4 regions of the Ectothiorhodospira variabilis genome follow, and region 1 is predicted to be linked to each of the others. Evidence: predicted binding sites of a transcription regulator. Region 1 holds the regulator's gene; each other region holds the start of a gene.
The links. Region 1 encodes sigma-54, which starts transcription at its own class of promoters, with help from an activator protein. Its sites were predicted from a motif close to TGGCANGNTNCNTGCTT; they were not measured.
Positions count from the first base shown of each region.

Region 2: glnL (nitrogen regulation protein NR(II)) is a predicted target of sigma-54. The motif match lies at 1,632-1,648, and genes of this name have one in related genera.
Region 3: flgB (flagellar basal body rod protein FlgB) is a predicted target of sigma-54. The motif match lies at 2,906-2,922, and genes of this name have one in related genera.
Region 4: rsxA (electron transport complex subunit RsxA) is a predicted target of sigma-54. The motif match lies at 2,228-2,244, and genes of this name have one in related genera.

Region 1 covers NZ_JAJNAO010000002.1:185,170-190,021, forward strand. Annotated here, with positions in the region: gene LPW30_RS03480 (KpsF/GutQ family sugar-phosphate isomerase) at 1-54, shown strand, start outside; gene kdsC (3-deoxy-manno-octulosonate-8-phosphatase KdsC) at 88-615, shown strand; gene lptC (LPS export ABC transporter periplasmic protein LptC) at 612-1,184, shown strand; gene lptA (lipopolysaccharide transport periplasmic protein LptA) at 1,240-1,710, shown strand; gene lptB (LPS export ABC transporter ATP-binding protein) at 1,707-2,432, shown strand; gene LPW30_RS03505 (RNA polymerase factor sigma-54) at 2,599-4,098, shown strand; gene hpf (ribosome hibernation-promoting factor, HPF/YfiA family) at 4,161-4,484, shown strand; gene LPW30_RS03515 (PTS sugar transporter subunit IIA) at 4,492-4,852, shown strand, end outside.
Region 2 covers NZ_JAJNAO010000001.1:418,248-423,099, forward strand. Annotated here, with positions in the region: gene ntrC (nitrogen regulation protein NR(I)) at 1-558, opposite strand, end outside; gene glnL (nitrogen regulation protein NR(II)) at 551-1,618, opposite strand; gene LPW30_RS01890 (DUF4124 domain-containing protein) at 1,897-2,466, opposite strand; gene glnA (glutamate--ammonia ligase) at 2,576-3,985, opposite strand; gene glyQ (glycine--tRNA ligase subunit alpha) at 4,592-4,852, shown strand, end outside.
Region 3 covers NZ_JAJNAO010000003.1:197,897-202,748, forward strand. Annotated here, with positions in the region: gene flgA (flagellar basal body P-ring formation chaperone FlgA) at 1-709, opposite strand, end outside; gene LPW30_RS05745 (chemotaxis protein) at 873-1,802, shown strand; gene LPW30_RS05750 (CheR family methyltransferase) at 1,937-2,773, shown strand; gene flgB (flagellar basal body rod protein FlgB) at 2,959-3,360, shown strand; gene flgC (flagellar basal body rod protein FlgC) at 3,378-3,800, shown strand; gene LPW30_RS05765 (flagellar hook assembly protein FlgD) at 3,814-4,491, shown strand; gene flgE (flagellar hook protein FlgE) at 4,534-4,852, shown strand, end outside.
Region 4 covers NZ_JAJNAO010000008.1:28,180-33,031, reverse strand. Annotated here, with positions in the region: gene nifA (nif-specific transcriptional activator NifA) at 1-380, opposite strand, end outside; gene nifL (nitrogen fixation negative regulator NifL) at 400-1,968, opposite strand; gene rsxA (electron transport complex subunit RsxA) at 2,288-2,857, shown strand; gene LPW30_RS09635 (RnfABCDGE type electron transport complex subunit B) at 2,883-3,410, shown strand; gene rsxC (electron transport complex subunit RsxC) at 3,421-4,852, shown strand, end outside.

The DNA of each region.
Region 1 (4,852 bases):
CACCTGGTGGGAGCCCTGAACATGCATGACCTGCTGCGCGCCGGCGTGGTCTGAAGTGGTACGACGGCCCCGTGGTATCCTTGCCCCATGAATGATACGCCAAGACAACGTGCCCGCGACGTGCGCTTCCTCATCCTTGACGTGGACGGCGTGCTCACCGATGGCAACCTCTACCTGGGGGACGATGGCCAGCAGTACAAGGCCTTCAACAGCCGTGATGGTCATGGCATCCGCATGCTGGCCGACAGCGGCGTTCAGATCGGCATCCTCACCGGGCGACGCTCTCAGGTGGTGGAACACCGCTGCCGTGACCTGGGCATCCAGCACATCGTCCAGGGCCGTCGCGACAAGCTGGATGCCCTGGGTGGATTGCTGGAGGCGGCTGGTGTGGGTATCGAACATGCTGCCTACATGGGGGACGACGTGGTGGATCTGCCCGTGATGCGTCGCGTCGTCATGGCCATTGCCGTGGCCGATGCCCACCCCCTGGTGCGCGAGCATGCCCACTACATCACCCGGACAGGCGGCGGCCGTGGAGCGGTGCGTGAGGCCTGCGAGTTCATACTGGAGGCCCAGGACAACCTGCAGGCCGCCCTGGCCCCCTACCTGGAATGAGTCGCCGCCTTTCAGGACTGCTGCTGATCCTGGCACTCACCCTGGTGGCCGTGGTCGGCTTCTGGCTCGCCGAGAATGCCCAGGAACGACGCGTCGTGCCGACCACCCAGATAGATCCCGAGGCCAATCAGTTCTTTGCCGAGGATTTCGTGGTCTGGAGCATGGACGAGTCCGGCAACCTCAAGTACCGGCTCTCCGGCGCCCGACTGGAGCAGCGCCAGGCGGACCGTTCCAGTCATGTGGAGGCCCCGGTGCTGATCATGGAACACCCCCCTGCTCCCGACTGGACCCTGCGTTCCGAACACGGCTGGATTTCACCCGCCGGCGACGAAGTGCAACTGCTGGGCAACGTGCGTCTGGACCGCCCCGAGGCCCCTGATCACCCCCCCATCACCATCACCAGCCGGGATGTCACGGTGTGGACCCTGCCCCGCCAGGCACAAACCGATGCACTGGCCCGCATGGTGAGCACTCATCGGGAGGCGGAGGGAGTGGGCATGACTTTGGATCTGACCCGGGATACCCTGGAACTTGAGAGTCAGGTGAGAGGCACCTATGTTCCGCACTGACATCCCCACGAGTCCGTTTGTGGCGGGGCTGCTATTGGCCGTTTTGCTGTCATGTATGCCTGTTGCACAGGGCCAGCACGACCCCGACCTGCCCATCCGCATCGAGGCGGATCGCGCCAGCCTGGACGATCAGCGGGGGGTGAGTATTTACCGGGGCAACGTCACCATCACCCAGGGCGATACCGTCATCACGGGCGACGAGGTGACGGTGCATGCCCCCCAGCGGCAACTCCAGCGCATGGTCTCAGAAGGGCGCCTGGCCACCCTGACCACACGGGATGAATCCAACCGTGAGGTTCGCGCCGAGGCACGACGCATGGAGTTCTTTCCGGATGGACCGCGGGTGGTGCTCACCGGCGAGGCCCGGGTATGGCAGGGGGATGACGAATTCCGCGGCAGCAGCATCGTCTATAACCTGGAGGCCGCCACCCTTGAAGCCAGCACCGGCGACACAGGCCGGGTGGAGGCCATCTTCGCACCCCGGGATCGTTCTCGCTCCCGGCCGGAGGACGGCGACACCCCATGAGCCGCCTGGAGACCGACAAGCTGGTCAAGCGTTACCGGGCAGTCAAACCCGTGGACGGCGCCTCCATCCACATCAACAGCGGTGAGGTGGTGGGCCTGCTGGGCCCCAATGGCGCCGGCAAGACCACCTGCTTCTACATGATCGTGGGCCTGGTACCCTGCGACGAAGGCCAGATCCGTCTGGATGGCCGCGACATCACCCGACTGCCGATGCACGCGAGGGCCCGCATGGGCGTGGGCTATCTGCCCCAGGAGCCCTCGGTATTCCGCAAGCTCTCCGTGGCAGACAACATCATGGCCGTGCTGGAGGTCCGCCGCGACCTCAACAAGGCCCAGCGCCTGGAGAAGATGGAATCCCTGCTGGAGGAGTTCCAGATCCAGCACATCCGCGACAACGCCGGGGTCAGTCTCTCCGGTGGCGAACGACGGCGCGTGGAGATCGCCCGTGCCCTGGCCACCGAACCGGCCTTCATCCTTCTGGACGAACCCTTCGCCGGCGTGGACCCCATCTCGGTGATCGAGATCCAGCGGATCATCACCCATCTCACGTCACGGAACATCGGCGTACTGATCACCGACCACAACGTGCGCGAGACCCTGGGCATCTGCAACCGGGCCTACATCCTCAGTGGCGGGCACATCATCAGCCAGGGCGCGCCGGAAGACGTACTGGCCGACCCGCAGGTCCGCCGCGTCTATCTGGGGGAGAACTTCCGCCTGTGAAGCCAAGCCCCCCCGTTCAGCATGCGGTTTTCGGGACATGGGTCCCATTTTTGCTGGCACACCGTATAATCTCCCCTGAAAGCATCATTTACGCCGGGGGCCTGCCCCCGCCTTCATCATCAGGCATCAAAGACCCGGGCCCCGGCCCGATGGCGCACATCGTGCTATGTTGAAACCGTCCGTCCAGCTCCGGCTGGGTCAAAACCTGACCATGACCCCCCAGCTGCAGCAGGCCATTCGCCTGCTGCAGCTCTCGACGCTGGAATTGCAGGCCCAGATCCAGGAGACCCTGGAAACCAACCCCATGCTCGAGGCCGTGGAGGGCACGGAGGCCGATCAGGAGACCGCCAGCGAGGAGCCTCGCGAGCAGGAGCAGGCCGAAACCTCCGAGGCAGCAGAAGCAGCGGAGGCCGCCGCCGAGACGGAAGGCAACGCCGACGGCAGTCAGGAGCAGATCCCCGACGAATTACCGGTGGACAGCAACTGGGACGACATCTACGATGTGCCCCCTTCCAGCGCCGGACAGTCGGACCACGACGGGCGAGACCTTTTCGAGAACCAGACCGGCCCCTCGGAAAGCCTGCATGAACACCTCATGTGGCAAGTGCACCTGTCGTCCATGAGTGAGCGTGACCGGGCCATTGCCTTGACCATCATCGATTCCATTAACGAAGACGGCTATCTGGCCGAACCCATCGAGCAGATCCATGCAACCCTGGCCACGGACCGGGAAATGGACCTGGAACTGGATGAGGTGGAAGCCGTACTGAACATGGTTCAGCACCTGGACCCGGTGGGCGTGGGCGCACGTGACCTGGCCGAGTGCCTGACCCTGCAACTGGCTCAGTTCCCGGAGGACACCCCCTGGCTGGCCGAGGCCCGCGCCCTGGCCCGCGAACACCTGGATGCCCTGGGTGCGCGTGACTACAAGGGCGTGCAGCGGCGCCTGGGGCTGGATGATGGCGAGTTGCAGCAGGTGATCGCCCTGATCCAGACACTGAACCCGCGCCCGGGCGGGCTCATCAGCAGCAGTTCGCCCGAATACATCATCCCTGATGTGTTCGTGCGCAAGCGCGAAGGCCGCTGGCAGGTGGAGCTCAACCCGGAAATCGCGCCGCGCTTGCGGGTGAACCCCCTGTATGCCAGTTTCGTGCGCCGCGCCGATTCCAGCCAGGACAACACCTACATGCGCAACAGCCTCCAGGAGGCACGCTGGTTCATCAAGAGCCTGCAAAGCCGCAACGAAACGCTGCTGCGGGTGGGCACAGCCATCGTGGAGCACCAGCGTGCCTTCCTGGAATACGGTGACGAGGCCATGAAACCCCTGGTGCTGCGCGATATCGCCGAGCAACTAGAGATGCATGAGTCCACCATCTCCCGGGTGACCACCCAAAAATTCATGCATACCCCCCGGGGCATCTACGAATTCAAGTATTTCTTTTCCAGCCACGTGGGCACGGCCGACGGCGGTGAGTGTTCAGCCACCGCGATACGCGCCATGATCCGCAAGCTGGTTGCCGAGGAGCCCCAGGGCAAACCCATGAGTGACAGCAAGATCGCCCAGGTCCTGGTGGATCGCGGCATTCATGTGGCACGACGCACGGTCGCCAAGTACCGTGAGGCCATGTCCATTCCGCCATCCAACGAACGCAAGCGGCTCGTTTGAAGCAAACCCACGCAGCCGTCCTGATCATTACCCATCCCTATCCATTCCCAAGGAGTCATCTCATGCAGATCAACCTCACCGGTCATCACGTCGACCTGACCGACGCTCTGCGCAACTACGTCAACGAGAAGTTCGAGCGCCTGGAGCGGCATTTTGACAACGTCATCGACGTGCATGTGATCCTGACCGTGGAGAAGCTGCAGCAAAAGGCCGAGAGCAACCTGTTGCTCAGCGGTAACAGCATCCATGCCGAGGCCACGCATACGGACATGTACGCCGCCATCGACGCCCTGGTGGACAAACTGGATCGCCAGGTGGTGAAGCACAAGGAGAAGCTCAAGGACCACCACCGGGCGGAAGGCTCCCACCGCAACCACATCGAGTGAGCGTTTCATGAACATCGGTGATCTTCTCGCCCCTGAGCGGGTGCACTGCCAGACGGACGTGAGCAGCAAGAAACGTGCGCTGGAGATGCTGGGCGAGATGCTCTCCAATCATCTACCCAAGCTCACCCAGGGCGAGATCTTCGACAGCCTGCTGGCCCGGGAGCGCCTGGGCAGCACGGGCCTGGGGCATGGCGTGGCCATCCCCCACGGTCGACTGGCCGGCGCCAGCGAGGCCTGTGCCGCGCTGCTCAAGCTGGAAAAGGGCGTCGACTACGATGCCCCCGACAGTGAGCCGGTGGACATCCTGTTCGCGCTGGTGGTGCCGGCAGACTGCACGGACGAGCATCTCCAGATCCTCGCGTTGCTGG
Region 2 (4,852 bases), on a different contig from region 1:
GGGGCTGTGGCGGTGCAGGGCGTGCGCCACCAGCTCCTTGCCCGTGCCGGATTCTCCGTTGATGAGTACGGTGATGTTGGATCGGGACAAGCGCCCGATGGCGCGGAACACCTCCTGCATGGCGGGGGCCTCGCCGATGATCTCCGGTGTTTTTTCCGTGTCCTCGGGGGCATCGCGTCCACGTTCCCTGCGCAGTTGGCAGGCTCGACGCACCAGGGAGACCGCATCGTCCACATCGAAGGGCTTGGGCAGGTACTCGAAGGCACCGCCCTGGTAGGCAGAAACGGCGCTCTCCAGGTCGGAATGGGCGGTCATGATGATGACTGGCAGCTCGGGGTGATCCCGCTGCAGTCTTCCCAGCATCTCCAGTCCATCCATGCCCGGCATGCGGATGTCGGTCATCAGGGCGTCGGGCACGTCCTGTTCCAGGGCCTGCAGGGCCTCGGCGGCGGAGGCAAAGGATGTGACTTCGATGCCCGCGCGGCTCAAGGTGCGTTCCAGGACCCAGCGAATCGAGCGATCGTCATCAATGACCCAGATATGCTCTCGATTAGTCATCCTTCAACTCCACGGGTAGCAGCAGGGAAAATACGGTCTGGCCGGGGCGGGAGGTGCACTCGATCAGCCCGCCGTGCTGGTTGATCAGGGATTGCGCGATGGACAGGCCCAGTCCCGTGCCTCCGTCCCGGCCCGAGACCATGGGAAAGAAGATGCGTTCGCGAACCTCCTCACTGATGCCGGGGCCATGGTCGATCACCTGTATCAGGGCCACCAGCTTGTGGCGGACCTGGCCGATGGTGTACTGACGCAGCACGCGGCTGCGTAGTCGCACGACACCCTCTTCGCCCACAGCCTGCACTGCGTTGCGGACAATGTTGAGGATGGACTGGATGAGCATGTCCTGATCAGCGTTGACGTCGGGAATGCTGGGGTCATAGTCCGTGCATATCAGAACACCTTCGGGGGCCTCCACGCTCACCAGGTTGCGCACGTGCTCCAGCGCCTTGTGGATGTTCTGGTGCTGGCGCTGGGGCAGGTTGTTGGGACCGAGCATGCGGTTCACCAGGTTCTGTAGCCGGTCGGCTTCGCCAATGATGATGCGGGTGTACTCCTGCAGCTCCGGGTCGGGTAGTTCCCGTTCAAGCAACTGCGCGGCTCCCCGCAGGCCGCCCAGGGGGTTCTTGATCTCGTGAGCCAGGCCGCGAAGCAGGGCCCGCGAGGCAGACTGCTGATTGAGAAGTTGTTCTTCCCGTGTGATCCGCAGTTGGCGGTCCACCTGCACCAGCTCGATCAGCAGGCGCCGCGGACTGCCGGGCTCGGAGATGGGCGATACGGTGATGTCCACCGTGACCTCCCGCTCGAAGTGCAGCGCCAGGAGGCGTTCCCGTTCGGTGAAGGGATGCCCTGTGTTCAGTGACTGCTGCAGGCTGACCAGCAGCGTTTCGTCCTCCCGGAACAGGTCGCCCATGGGCAGGCCGCGCACGCGGTTGAGGCTGATCTCCATGAGCATTTCGGCCGCGGGGTTCATGAAATGCAGCCGCAGTCGTTCATCCGCCACCAGGATGGCAGTGGTCAGGTTCTCCAGCAGATGTCGGTGCAGTGTGTGATCCTGGGGCATATGGCTTTTCCTTTTGCAAAAACCGAACCAGCATGGATGCATGCACCGTGATCGGGCGTGGCCCGACCCCGGAGCGAGGCGTGGCGCCATTTTCGGGTGCGGGCAAAGATCACGAAGATGGTGCGTATGGCTCCGGGCGCACGCGCCTATGCACTATTATGGTGCAGGCCAGGTCCGCCTGCCATGTGCAGGGGCGAAGCTTGGAAGGTGAGGGCGGTTTCAGGCAGGTAGCCACGCGGCAAGGGTTCCAGCGCCAGGCGCGGGAGAGGGGGGCGGGCTCAGTTTCCACCGGGTCGGGTCTGCTGTCGCACCGTGGTGCGTAGCAGGTGGAAAGTGCTCTCCTCGGAAGCCTTCAGCGTCCGGTCGTTGCTGTCCAGGATTTCGGCCCTCAGGGTGTGGGTGCCCGGTGTGACCTCCTCCAGGGTGAATCGGGTGGACTCGCCCACGGCGGCGGTTTGACCATCCAGGACAATCCGCACCCGGTGGCCCTGGTCGGACTGAAGTTCCGGGTCCACCTGGACCGACACATTCACCTCGCCCAGATTGGTGCGCACCACGTCATCATCGCCGGGGCTGGCGATGCTGATGCCGGTGTAGCCGGCGCTTCGTGCCTGTTCCCGCGCCTGTGCCTCTTCGCGCGGGGTGGGGCGCTCCAGGATCTCGCGGGCGTTCGGCAAGCCCGGCGTCACGGTGGGGCTGCGCACGTTCATGGGAGTGGCGTCCACGCCATCGGGGGGGGTATCGCCAAAGACCGTGTTGCCCTGATCATCGGTCCAGCGATACACCTCAGCCATTGCCGGTGCGGCCAGGGTGAGCAGCAGGAGCAGGGTGGTCAGGCGCGCGTTCATGACTTGACGATACCGCAGGGGTGCTGGACGGACAAGCGCCCAAAGAAAAGAGCCCCCGGCGTTGCCGGGGGCTCCTTACTGAATCACGATGACCTCAGGGGTCAGGTGATCACAGGCTGTAGTACATGTCGAATTCCACCGGGTGGGTGGTCATGCGCATGCGGGTGACCTCTTCCATCTTCAGGTCGATGTAGGCGTCGAGCATGTCGTCGGTGAAAACGCCGCCAGCGGTCAGGAACTCGCGGTCCTTGTCCAGTGCGTCCAGGGCCTGTTCCAGGGAGGCGCAGACCTGCGGGATCTGCTTTTCCTCTTCCGGGGGCAGGTCGTACAGGTTCTTGTCCATGGCTTCGCCCGGGTGGATCTTGTTCTGGATGCCGTCCAGGCCAGCCATCAGCATGGCAGCAAAGGCCAGGTAGGGGTTGGCGGTGGAGTCGGGGAAGCGCACCTCGATGCGGCGGGCCTTGGGGCTGGACACCCACGGAATCCGGATGGAAGCAGAACGGTTGCGGGCGGAGTAGGCCAGCATGACCGGGGCCTCGAAGCCGGGCACCAGACGCTTGTAGCTGTTGGTGGAGGGGTTGGTGAAGGCGTTCAGGGCGCGGGCATGCTTGATGATGCCGCCCACATAGTACAGGGCCGTTTCGGACAGGCCGCCGTACTTGTCGCCGGCGAACAGGTTCTGGCCGTCCTTGGACAGGGACATGTGCACGTGCATGCCGCTGCCGTTGTCACCCACCAGGGGCTTGGGCATGAAGGTGGCGGTCTTGCCGTAGTTGTGGGCCACGTTCTGCACCACATACTTGAGGATCAGTACCTCGTCGGCCTTGCGGGTGAGGGAGGCAGCACCCACGCCGATCTCGCACTGGCCGGCAGTGGCCACTTCGTGGTGGTGCACCTCGGTGGTCAGGCCCATTTCTTCCAGGGCCATGCACATGGCGGAGCGCAGATCCTGCAGGCTGTCCACCGGCGGTACCGGGAAGTAGCCGCCCTTCACGGTGGGGCGGTGGCCGATGTTGCCGTCTTCAAAGACCTTTTCCGAGTTCCAGCTGGCCTCGTCGGAGTCGATCTGGAAGAAGCAGTTCTGGATGGAGGTGCCCCACTTGATGTCGTCGAAGACGAAGAATTCGTTCTCCGGGCCGAACATGCAGCCGTCAGCGATGCCGGTGCTGGCCAGATAGGCCTCGGCGCGCTGAGCCAGGGAGCGGGGGCAGCGGTCATAGCCCTGCATGGTGGTCGGTTCCACCACCTGGCAGCGCAGGTTCAGGGTGGGCTCGTCGAAGAAGGGATCCATGACAGCGCTTTCGGTATCGGGCATGAGGATCATGTCCGATTCGTTGATGCCCTTCCAGCCGGAGATGGAGGAGCCGTCGAACATCTTGCCGCTTTCCAGTACGTCCTCGTCGATGGTGTGGGCGGGGACGGAGACGTGCTGCTCCTTGCCGCGGCTGTCCACGAAACGGAAGTCGACGAATTTCACGTCGTGTTCCTTGATCATGTTGAGTACGTCGCTTGCTGACATGCGTGCTCCTCCAGGGACTTGAATGATTGCCACTTTGAAATGGGTTGCCCACTGATCAGTCGGCAGGGGCGTTGAAAAACGTTCGGTCGGGATGATGCATGGACCGTGCCATGGTGTGAGTGGTCGAAATATGGGCCTGAGCGGGGCGGTCTGCCCGAAATGGGGTCACCGGCCTGCACCAGGATAGTGCATGCCAGGGTAGCATGCCTCATGTTGGGGCGGGACAGTAACCGGCCTTGCACCATACCCGTGGAATCCCGTTCCATGTGGGAGCGGCCCTTGGCCGCGAAGGGCGCATCTGGCATGAGCACCTGGGTTTGGCATCGGGGCAGGCCCTTCCGAGGGGGGTGTTCCTTACGGCGGGACGCCGTGAATACATCCCTGTAGGCTTGATCGCCGCATCCATGCGGCGAACACCCGCCTCCAGGAACACCCCCCTCGGAAGGGCCGGATGGTCATGGGGCTTCGCCTGTGGAAAGACTTCGCGGCCAAGGGCCGCTCCCACGGGACGGCGCTGGTCTGGCTGCTGCCGACGCCGTTATAATGCGACGCCTTGCGTGGCCGGCGGCCCGCATGCCAATCACGAATCACTTCGGGTCGATCTGAATGTCCTCTCAAGACGTCTCAACCTTCCAGGGGCTCATCCTGGCCCTGCAGGACTATTGGGCCCGGCAGGGCTGCGTGCTGCTCCAGCCCTACGACATGGAGATGGGGGCCGGCACCTTCCACTGGGCCACCTTCCTGCGCGCCGTGGGTCCGGAGCCCTGGCGCACCGCCTATGTGCAGCCCTCGCGGCGCCCCACCGACGGACGCTATGGGGAGAACCCCAACCGCCTGCAGCACTATTACCAGTTCCAGGTGCTGCTC
Region 3 (4,852 bases), on a different contig from region 1:
CTCGCACCCGGTCTCCGTAGGAGCCGTCTGCCATGGCCTCACCGGCCATGCGTACAGAGACCACCGAATTTTCCGAGATCAGGGTGACGCGCTCACCCCGATGCACAAGGCGTTGCGGCTCCACCATGTGGGGTGTAAGCACCGTACCACCGCTCAGGGCGCGTCGTAGCACCATGTTCTGGGCGCCTTCCGGGTCCACCAGGTAGCCGCTGTGCAGGCTGTTGAGTTCCCGATGCTCCAGTCTTATATCATTGGAGGATAGTACAGTGCCGCGGGGCAGGGAACGGTCAAGAACCACGACCTCGCCACGCAGGTTGATCTGCATCGGTACATACAGGCTCCAGGGCGCGGGGCCGGGGCAGCGCACGCCCACGGTGGTGTTGCCCACCATGCGCCCCCCGGGCGGAAGTTGGGCTTCCAGAGGGGCGCCGCAGGCCCGCAGCCGGAGTCGCGGGTCAAGTCGTCCCGGGACTACGCGCACCTCAAGGGCGTCGCCATGATGCTGTCGTGCCTGCTCGGTGAGAAACTCCCGGGCTGCCTTGAGAATGTTGCCGTGCGGTTCAACCTCCGAGCTCAGGGCTGTGGGCGGCAGTGCCAGTGCGCACAGGGCCAGGCACGACAGGACTGACCCTCTCCACCCACGGCGTCCATGAACGGAGCGGGGGCCATGAGCCCGGGGTATGAGACAGATATGTATGAGTTGGTTCATAATCGTGATCCGCGCAATCGTTGCCGGGATTCCGGCGCCGGGGGCTATTGGTGTCAAGAGGATGCAATCCCGGTGCCAGATCAGGTATCAAGGATTGCCCCAGACCGCCGATAACCCGGTCGACTGGCCATGTTTATCCCCGGGTGTTCCGCAGGAGGGGCCCATGAGCGACTTGATGGATGGTGTCAATCGGCGTACCCAGATGGTGGGGCAGAACCGCCTTGAGTTGTTGCTGTTCTCCCTGGGTACGCGACAGATGTTTGCCATCAACGTCTTCAAGGTGCGTGAGGTGATCGCCTGCCCACCCCTCAATCGCATGCCCAGCGCCCATTCGGTGGTGCGCGGCGTGGCCACCCTGCGAGGGCAGACCGTCTCGGTGGTGGACCTGGCCAACGCCATCGGCATGGCAGCGCCGGAACACGAGCAGAAGGCCTTTGTCATCCTCACCGAGTTCAACCGCTCGGTACAGGGCCTGCTGGTGGCCTCGGTGGATCGCATCATCAATCTCAACTGGGATCAGATCCGGCCGCCGCCGCGGGGCACGCACAAGGACAGCTTTTTGACGGCTGTCACCCAGGTGGAAGACCGCCTGGTGGAAATCATCGACGTGGAAAAGGTCCTGGAGATGGTCACTGGTCCTTCCAGGGATGTGGACGAAGCCCTGTCCCGTAACATCCGCGAGGGTGGGCGGGTGCGCCGTGCCCTGGTGGCCGACGATTCTTCGGTAGCCCGCAAGCAGATCGTGCGCGCCCTTACCCAGATCGGTGTCGAGGCCATTGTGGCCAATGACGGTCAGCAGGCCCTCAACAAGCTCAAGGACATGGCACGGGAGGGCCCCATCGATGAGCAGATCGGCATGGTGATCTCGGATATCGAGATGCCCGTCATGGACGGGTACACCTTATCTTCGGAGATCCGTCAGCTGCCGGAGTTGTCGGGACTGTACGTCCTGTTACATTCCTCCCTGAGTGGTACCTTCAACGAGGCCATGGTGCGTCAGGCGGGGGCCAATCGATTTCTGCCCAAGTTCAGCCCGGACGAACTGGCCGAGGCGGTGCTCAGCCACCTGCAGCCCGAAGAGGTCGGTCAATAACGGGGGGGGGGGCAGGGCAGGGGAATGCCACAGGCGGCAACCCGTTGCCGCCTGTGGGCTTGTTTTGCGGGTATAATGCGCGTTCCGGTTCATGGCCGGAGGCAGGCAAAATCCATTAACCGGGAAGCACCAGAATCTTGTCATCAGGCCCGATCGAACCCCAGGATTACGAGGACTTCAAGATCTTTCTTGAGCGGTCCTGCGGACTTGTACTGGGAGACAACAAGCATTATCTGGTAACCAGCCGGTTGTCCCGGTTGATGAAGGAGTTCTCGGTCTCCTCGGTCAGTGAATTGCTCAAGCTCCTCAAGCGCGGGGGCCGCTCAGGCTTGCGCGAGCGGGTGATCGAGGCCATGACGACCAACGAAACCTACTGGTTTCGTGATGTCTTCCCCTTCGAGATCCTGAAGAATCAGATCTACCCGGAACTGGCCAAGAAATCCCCGGGCTCCACGGTGCGCATCTGGTGCGCCGCCTGTTCCTCCGGCCAGGAGCCCTATTCCATCAGCATGGCCACCAGCGAGTACCTGCAGTCGCGGCCCGGTAGTCTCCGGGACGTGCAGATCCTGGGTACGGACATCTCCGGTGCTGTGCTGCGCGAGGCCAAGGAGGCCAGCTACGACTCCCTGGCCGTGGCCCGGGGGCTGTCGCTTGATCGTCGTAATCGGTTCTTCATTCAAAAAGGCGATCGCTGGGAAGTGAAGCCGGACATCAAGGCCCGCGTCAGCTACCGGGAGTTCAATCTCCTGGACAACTACAGCACCATGGGTCGGTTTGATATCGTCTTCTGTCGTAACGTGCTGATCTACTTCTCTCTGGAGTCCAAGCGGACCATCCTCAAGCGCATCTCCCAGATCCTCAATCCGGGTGGCTACCTGTTTCTGGGGGCCTCGGAGTCCATGGCCAATTATTCCGATGCCTTCGAGATGGTGCGTTGCAACCCCGGTGTGGTGTATCGCCTGAAGAAGTGATCTCCCCGTAGCGTCAAACTTTCGACTCTGCTTGCTTCGCAACGGCTCCCAACGGCGGGTTGTTGCCGGATTGCCCTCTCTTTCTGGTTTTTCCCTCCCTCCAAGTATCTGAAGCGAATCCAAATTCGCGTATGGCACGCGGATTGCATTTCGACTGACAAGAGATTTTCTTGAGGTCGAAGATCATGCCGCTCTCATTTGATAACGCCCTGGGTATTCACGATGCAGCGCTACAGGTGCGTTCAAGGCGCATGGAGCTGCTTGCATCCAATATCGCCAATGCCGACACCCCCAACTACAAGGCCCGCGATCTGGACTTCCGCCAGGTGCTCAAGCAACAGCACCAACCGGATCAGTTGTCCATGCGTCGCACCCACGCGGCTCACCTGGATGCAACGGGCGGTGCGGGCGGCATGGGCGAGGCCATGTACCGGGTGCCCAACCAACCCTCCCTGGATGGCAATACGGTGGATCCGCAGCTGGAGCAGGCAGCCTTTGCCGAGAACGCTGTTCAATACCAGGCGAGCCTGGATTTTCTGGGTGACAAGTTTACGGGTCTGCGCAACGCCTTCCGGGGCGGCGAGTAGGCCGGGGGAATTGAATCATGAGCAACATGTTCAAGGTCTTTGATGTATCCGGCTCGGCGCTAAGCGCCCAGTCCGTGAGGCTCAACACCATTGCCAGCAACATGGCCAATGCCCAGGTGGCCAGCACCACCGAGGAAGGGGCCTACCGCTCCAAGCAGCCGGTGTTCCAGACGGTGATGGATCAACTCAATCCAGGCAACAACTCCACCATGCCCGTTCGCGTGATGGACATCGTCGAGAGCGATGCGCCTGCGCGGGTGAAGTATGAACCCCATCATCCTCAGGCCAACGAGGATGGGTATGTATTCATGCCCAACGTGAACATGGTGGATGAGATGGCCAACATGATCTCGGCTTCGCGCAGTTACGAGAACAATGTGGAAGTGATGAACACCACCAAGCAGTTGCTATTGCGCACGCTGCAGTTGGGGCAGGGCTGAGGAGGTATGAGCCATGAGCGTTGATTTGAACATGCTGGAGGGCCTGGGGCTGGCGTCGACAAACTCCAGTAAGGCGAACACGGGCAAGCGTGACGAGTTGGGGCAGGAGGAGTTCTTCAAGCTCATGATCACCCAGCTGCAGAATCAGGACCCCTTCGAACCCATGGAGAACGGTGACTTTCTGGGGCAGATCGCCCAGTTCGGCACGGTGAACGGCATCGGTGAGTTGCAGAAGTCTTTCGAGAGCATCGCCAAGTCGGTTCAGTCGTCCCAGACCCTGCAGGCGGCGAGTCTGGTGGATCGGGAGGTGCTGGTGCCGGTGGATATGGCAGCAATGGGTCACGAGGGGGGCGTGCGTGGCGCGCTGGACCTCAAGTCCTCTGCCGAGAATGTGACCGTGGGAATCTATGATGCGGCCGGGGCGCTGGTCAGGCGCATACCCATGGGGGCTCAGGCCTCGGGCATGCAGTCATTCCATTGGGATGGCATGACGGACCAGGGAGAGCGGGCACCGCCGGGTGTGTATGAATTTCGTGCCAATGCGGTGCGGGATGGCAGCAGTGAGCAGCCTGAATTGCTGTTGAACGCACGTGTGGAGAGTGTGCGCACGGATCAGAGAAACGGCGGCATCAAACTGCAGATTGAAGGTTTCGGGGAGATGGATTTCTCCCAGGTACGACGCATTGGCTAGGGCCTGCGGCCAGTGAAGCACAAACAACTTGAGGGTTAGATCATGCCGTCTTTCAACATAGGACTCACCGGAATCAACGCGGCCTCCAAAGATCTGGAGGTGACCGGGCACAATATTTCCAACTCATCCACCGCCGGCTTCAAAGGCTCCCGGGCGGAGTTTGCCGACGTGTTTGCCTTGTCATACACCGGGGTGTCGCGTCTGGCCACCGGCAGCGGTGTGAATCTGGCGGCTGTCTCTCAGCAGTTCAATCAGGGAGATCTTGAGTTTACCGACAACAATCTGGACCTTGCCCTGAATGGTCGCGGTTTTTTCGTGGTCGAGCGTGACGACGTCCGTGAGTACACCCGCGCAGGGCAGT
Region 4 (4,852 bases), on a different contig from region 1:
TCCGGGGCGTACAGCCCCATGCGGTCCAGAAACCGGGGTTCATCGGCAATACGACCGACCATGACCGTGTCACCCTCCTTGAGGATGACCCCCATCAAGCCCTCGCCGGGACGGTAGCGCACCTTGTCCACCCTTTCCCGGGTGCCGGTATGGGCGGCCCCTACCATGAGTTCGCCCGTGCCCGGATCCAGCAGCGACACCATCCCGCAACGCATGTCCGAGGATTCGTGCAGCACATGCAGCACCCCGGAGAGGATGTCCTGTAATCCGGATGAACAACTGAGCACCTGGCTGACCTGATAAAGCGTGTCCAGATGCATTTCGATCACTTGGGCGCGCGAGCGCCGCGTCGTGCCGACTGCCGTAGGAGAGATCACCATGGATGTTCCTGGAGTGATGTCAGAGTTTGCGCTGTGAAGCGTTGGGGAACTGCAAGCGGATGCGGCAGCCTTCCAGGCAGGTGGGGTCCACCTCCACCAGGCCGGCGTGCTGGTTCACCACCTCCTGCACCATGGGCAGCCCCATTCCTGCTCCGCTGCCACCACGGCCCTTGGTGCTGACGAAGGGTTCGAACACCCGCAGCCGCATGGACTCGGGGATACCCGGCCCGGAGTCCTGGATGACCACCTGAACCGCATCATCCAGGGCCTGGGTGGCAATGCGGATCTCCCGGCGGCCGGTGCCGCTGTCATCCAGGGCGTCCAGGGCGTTGTCCACCAATTGCTTGAACATCCCCCGCAGGCGCCCTTCCCGACCCAGTACATTGGGCAACACTGGCGCCGGATCCCAGTCCACCACCACTCCGGAGGTGAGCAAGCGACGGGTGGACAGGCCCAGCACCTCCCGCAGCAGGGCATTGAGGTTCACCGGGATGATGGCCTCGTCCCGCTCCTCCGGGATGCAGTTCTCCAGGGTCTGAAGGGCACGACGGCCGGACGCCAGGGCTTCCTGCAAGACATTCAACAGGGGATCGGCGGTGCCTTCCCCCTGGCGCCGCTCCAGCAACTGGGTGGCGGCGGCGATCATGTTGACGGGACCCTGCATCTGGTAGACGGCGCCGGTCAGGGTCTCGCGCATGCTTTCCACCAGTTCGCTCTCGGCGGTGAGCGCCCTCAGGGCATTCATGCGCATCTCTTCCTGCTGGCGCTTGAGCTCGGTGACCTCCTTGGCCACGAGCATGAGATATTCCACCTTGCGGGGTTCGAAAAAGGCATCGGCGCTGCTGTCCCGCTCACGAATCCAGGTACCCGAGCAGGAGAACCAGCGGGGCGCATGACCCGCGCCCGGATCGAACTGCACCTCGTGATCCACAAAACCCTGGCCACTGCTGCGGGCCTTCTCAAAGGCCTCCCCCATGCTTTCGGAGAGGGCAGAGAGGAAGGCCTCGGCGGGTTCCTGGCCGCGCATGTCCCCCGCCAGCTTCTTGTACTCCTGGTTGTCCAGCACCACCTGGCCCGATTCGTCCAGCAGGGCGATGACCACCGGCTCGGCATCCACCACGGACTCGATCAGGGCCTTTTGATTGCGCACCTGTTCTTCCAGTTGATGCATTTCGGTCACATCCCGGTGCATGCCCAGGTAATGGGTGAGATGGCCCCGGGCATCCAGCACCGGAGCGATGCTCAGTTCCGCCAGGTAGCGCCGACCATCCTTGCGACGATTCACCAGCACCCCGGTCCAGGGCTTGAGTTGGCGCAAACGACCCCAGAGGGTCTCGTACACCAGACTGGGCGTGCGACGATCCGACAGCAGGGATTCATTCACACCCATGACTTCCGATGCCTCATAACCGGTCACCCGGGTGAAGGCCGGGTTGGCATAGAGGATGTTGGCCTTGGCATCGGTGATGGAGATGGCCACGGAGGATTGTTCCACCGCCTCGAAGAACAACCGTGCCGGCAACGCGCCCTCGCCGACGCGAATGGTGTGATCGTTGGCCGGTTGGAACGGGTGATGGGGTCGGGTCATGGCGAGGTCTCGTGGCGATGCAGCTGTGTGACTTTCACTAATGCAAAAGCCGGGCCATACATCACCCTGATACCGCCCTCCCACTCGGAATACTGCCCTCAGGCCCCATGGCTCCCGGTGGAGGCATTGTCGGTTACCTCACATCGAGGTGAACCGGCGGCTCTGCCTGTCGCGATCCTCACAGCACCCACTGCACCATCATGGTGCACGCCCGCCGCAAATCCCCATAAAGGGTGCGCCTAAAGAGTGCATCACCCCTTGGCACGCAAGATGCAAATACCCCCTCAATCCAAGCGAGGTGAACACCGTGACGGAGTTTATGCTGCTACTTTTGGGCACGGCCCTGGTGAACAACGTGGTGCTGGTGCAGTTCCTGGGGCTGTGCCCCTTCATGGGCGTGTCCAACAAGCTGGATACGGCCCTGAGCATGGGCCTGGCCACCACCTTCGTGCTCACCCTGGCCTCGGTGGCCGGCTGGCTGCTGGAGTACTTCGTGCTCGCGCCCCTTGATCTGGGCTTTCTGCGCATCCTCTCCTTCATCCTGGTGATCGCCGCCGTAGTGCAGTTCACCGAACTGGTCATCCGCAAGACCAGCGCGGCCCTGCATCGGGTGCTGGGGATCTTTCTGCCGCTGATCACCACCAATTGCGCCGTGCTCGGCGTGGCCCTGCTCAACATCCAGGAAGGTCATGGTTTTCTGCAAAGCGTGACCTTCGGGTTCGGTGCCGCCCTGGGTTTCACCCTGGTGATGGTCATCTTCGCCGGTCTTCGCGAGCGCCTGGCCGTGAACAATGTGCCGGCGGCCTTCGCTGGTGCCCCCATTGCCTTCATTGTCGCCGGGCTGTTGTCGCTGGGCTTCATGGGGTTTGCCGGCCTCGACTTCGCCTGACGCCCCCCGAACAGGAGATCACACCATGTACGCAGCCATCGTTGTCCTGACCGCCATGGGTCTGCTCCTGGGTTATTCCCTGGGCATGGCCGCCAAGTATCTGAAGGTGGAAAAAGACCCCTTGGTCGATGAGATCGAGGACATGCTGCCGGGCACCAACTGCGGCCAGTGCGGCCTGCCCGGTTGCTCCAGTGCCGCCCAGGCCCTGGCCGCCCATGAGGCCCCCGTGACCCTCTGCCCACCGGGCGGCAAGGCCCTGGCCCAGCAACTGGCGGACAAGCTCTCGGTGAGCGTGGATCTGTCGGGCATGGAGGAGGAGGCACCCGCCTTTGCGCGCATCAAGGAGGATCAGTGCAACGGTTGCACCCGCTGTTACAAGGTGTGCGCCACCGACGCCATCATGGGGGCCAACCGACAGATCCACACGGTGTTCACCGAGGCCTGCAACGGCTGTGGCAAATGCGTGGACGTGTGCCCCACCAATGGTCTGGTGCTGGTACCCGAAACCCCCACCCTGCGCACCTGGCGCTGGTCCAAACCCGAAGCCCGCTGAGGTGACCGCCATGCTCTCATTCCTCTTCAAGCGCCGGGCATTCCAGGGTGGCGTGCACCCGGAAGACCGCAAGCAGGCCACCAGTCACCTGCCCATTCAGACCCTGCCCTTGCCCGAGCGCCTGTATGTGCCAGTGCAGCAGCACATCGGGGCTGCCGCCCAGCCCCGGGTGCAGACGGGCCAAAAGGTGCTCAAGGGAGAGATGATCGCCGCCGGCAGCGGACCTGTTTCGGCGGCGGTGCATGCCCCCACCTCGGGCACGGTGGTGGCCGTGGAACCCCACCCGGCCCCACATCCCAGTGGCCTGCCGGTGCAGACCATCGTCATCGAACCCGACGGCGACGACTGCTGGATGGACGAACCCGAGCCCGAGCACGCCCTCAACCTGGAGCCGGAAGTGATCGCCCAGCGCGTCGCGGAGGCGGGTGTGGTGGGCATGGGCGGCGCCACCTTCCCGGCTGCCATCAAGCTCAACCTGGGCAGTCGCCACACCATCGACACCCTGGTGATCAACGGCTCCGAATGCGAACCCTACCTCACCTGCGACGACCGCCTGATGCGGGAACGCACCCAGGAGGTCATCGATGGCGTGCGCATCATGCGCCATGCCCTGGGCGCCCGGCATACCCTGATCGTGGTGGAGGACAACAAGCCCGAGGCCCTGGCCGCCCTCCAGGAACACCTCTACGAAATGGATCATCTGGAGGCCATTTCCGTGCCCACTCGCTACCCCATGGGCTCGGAAAAACACATGATCAAGGCGGTGACTGGCCGGGAGATCCCCGCCGGTAAACTGGGCGCCGACATCGGCGTGATCGTGCACAACGTGGGCACGGCCTACGCAGTACACCGCGCGGTGCGCATGCGCCGGCCACTGGTGAGCCGCATCGTCACCGTGGGCGGCGGTGCGGTGCAACGACCCGCGAACCTGCAGGTGCCTCTGGGTACCCGGGTGGAAGAACTTCTGGCCTATTGCGGTGGCACCCGTGAGACCCCGGCACGGCTGCTCATGGGCGGCCCGATGATGGGACAGATCATGCCCCATGCCCAGGTGCCCGTGGTGAAGGGCACCAACGGTGTGATCGCCCTCACCGCTGCCGAGATCAACATCGACGACCCCATGCCCTGCATCCGCTGCGGGCGCTGCGTGGCCGCCTGCCCCTGCGGCCTGATGCCCCTGGAGATGGCCTCACGCATCCGTAGCGAAGACATGGACGGCGCCGCAGCCTACGGGCTGATGGACTGTGTGGCCTGCGGCTCCTGCTCCTACGTGTGCCCCTCCCATATCCCTCTGGTGCAGTACTTCCAGCATGCCAAGGGCGTGCTGGGGGATCGGCGCGAGCAGCAGCGTCGCCAGGAGGAGTTGAAGGAACTGGCCCAGCAACGACGCGCCCGCCAGGAGGCCGAAGCCAAGGCCAAGGCCGAGGCGGCAGCCCGCAAGA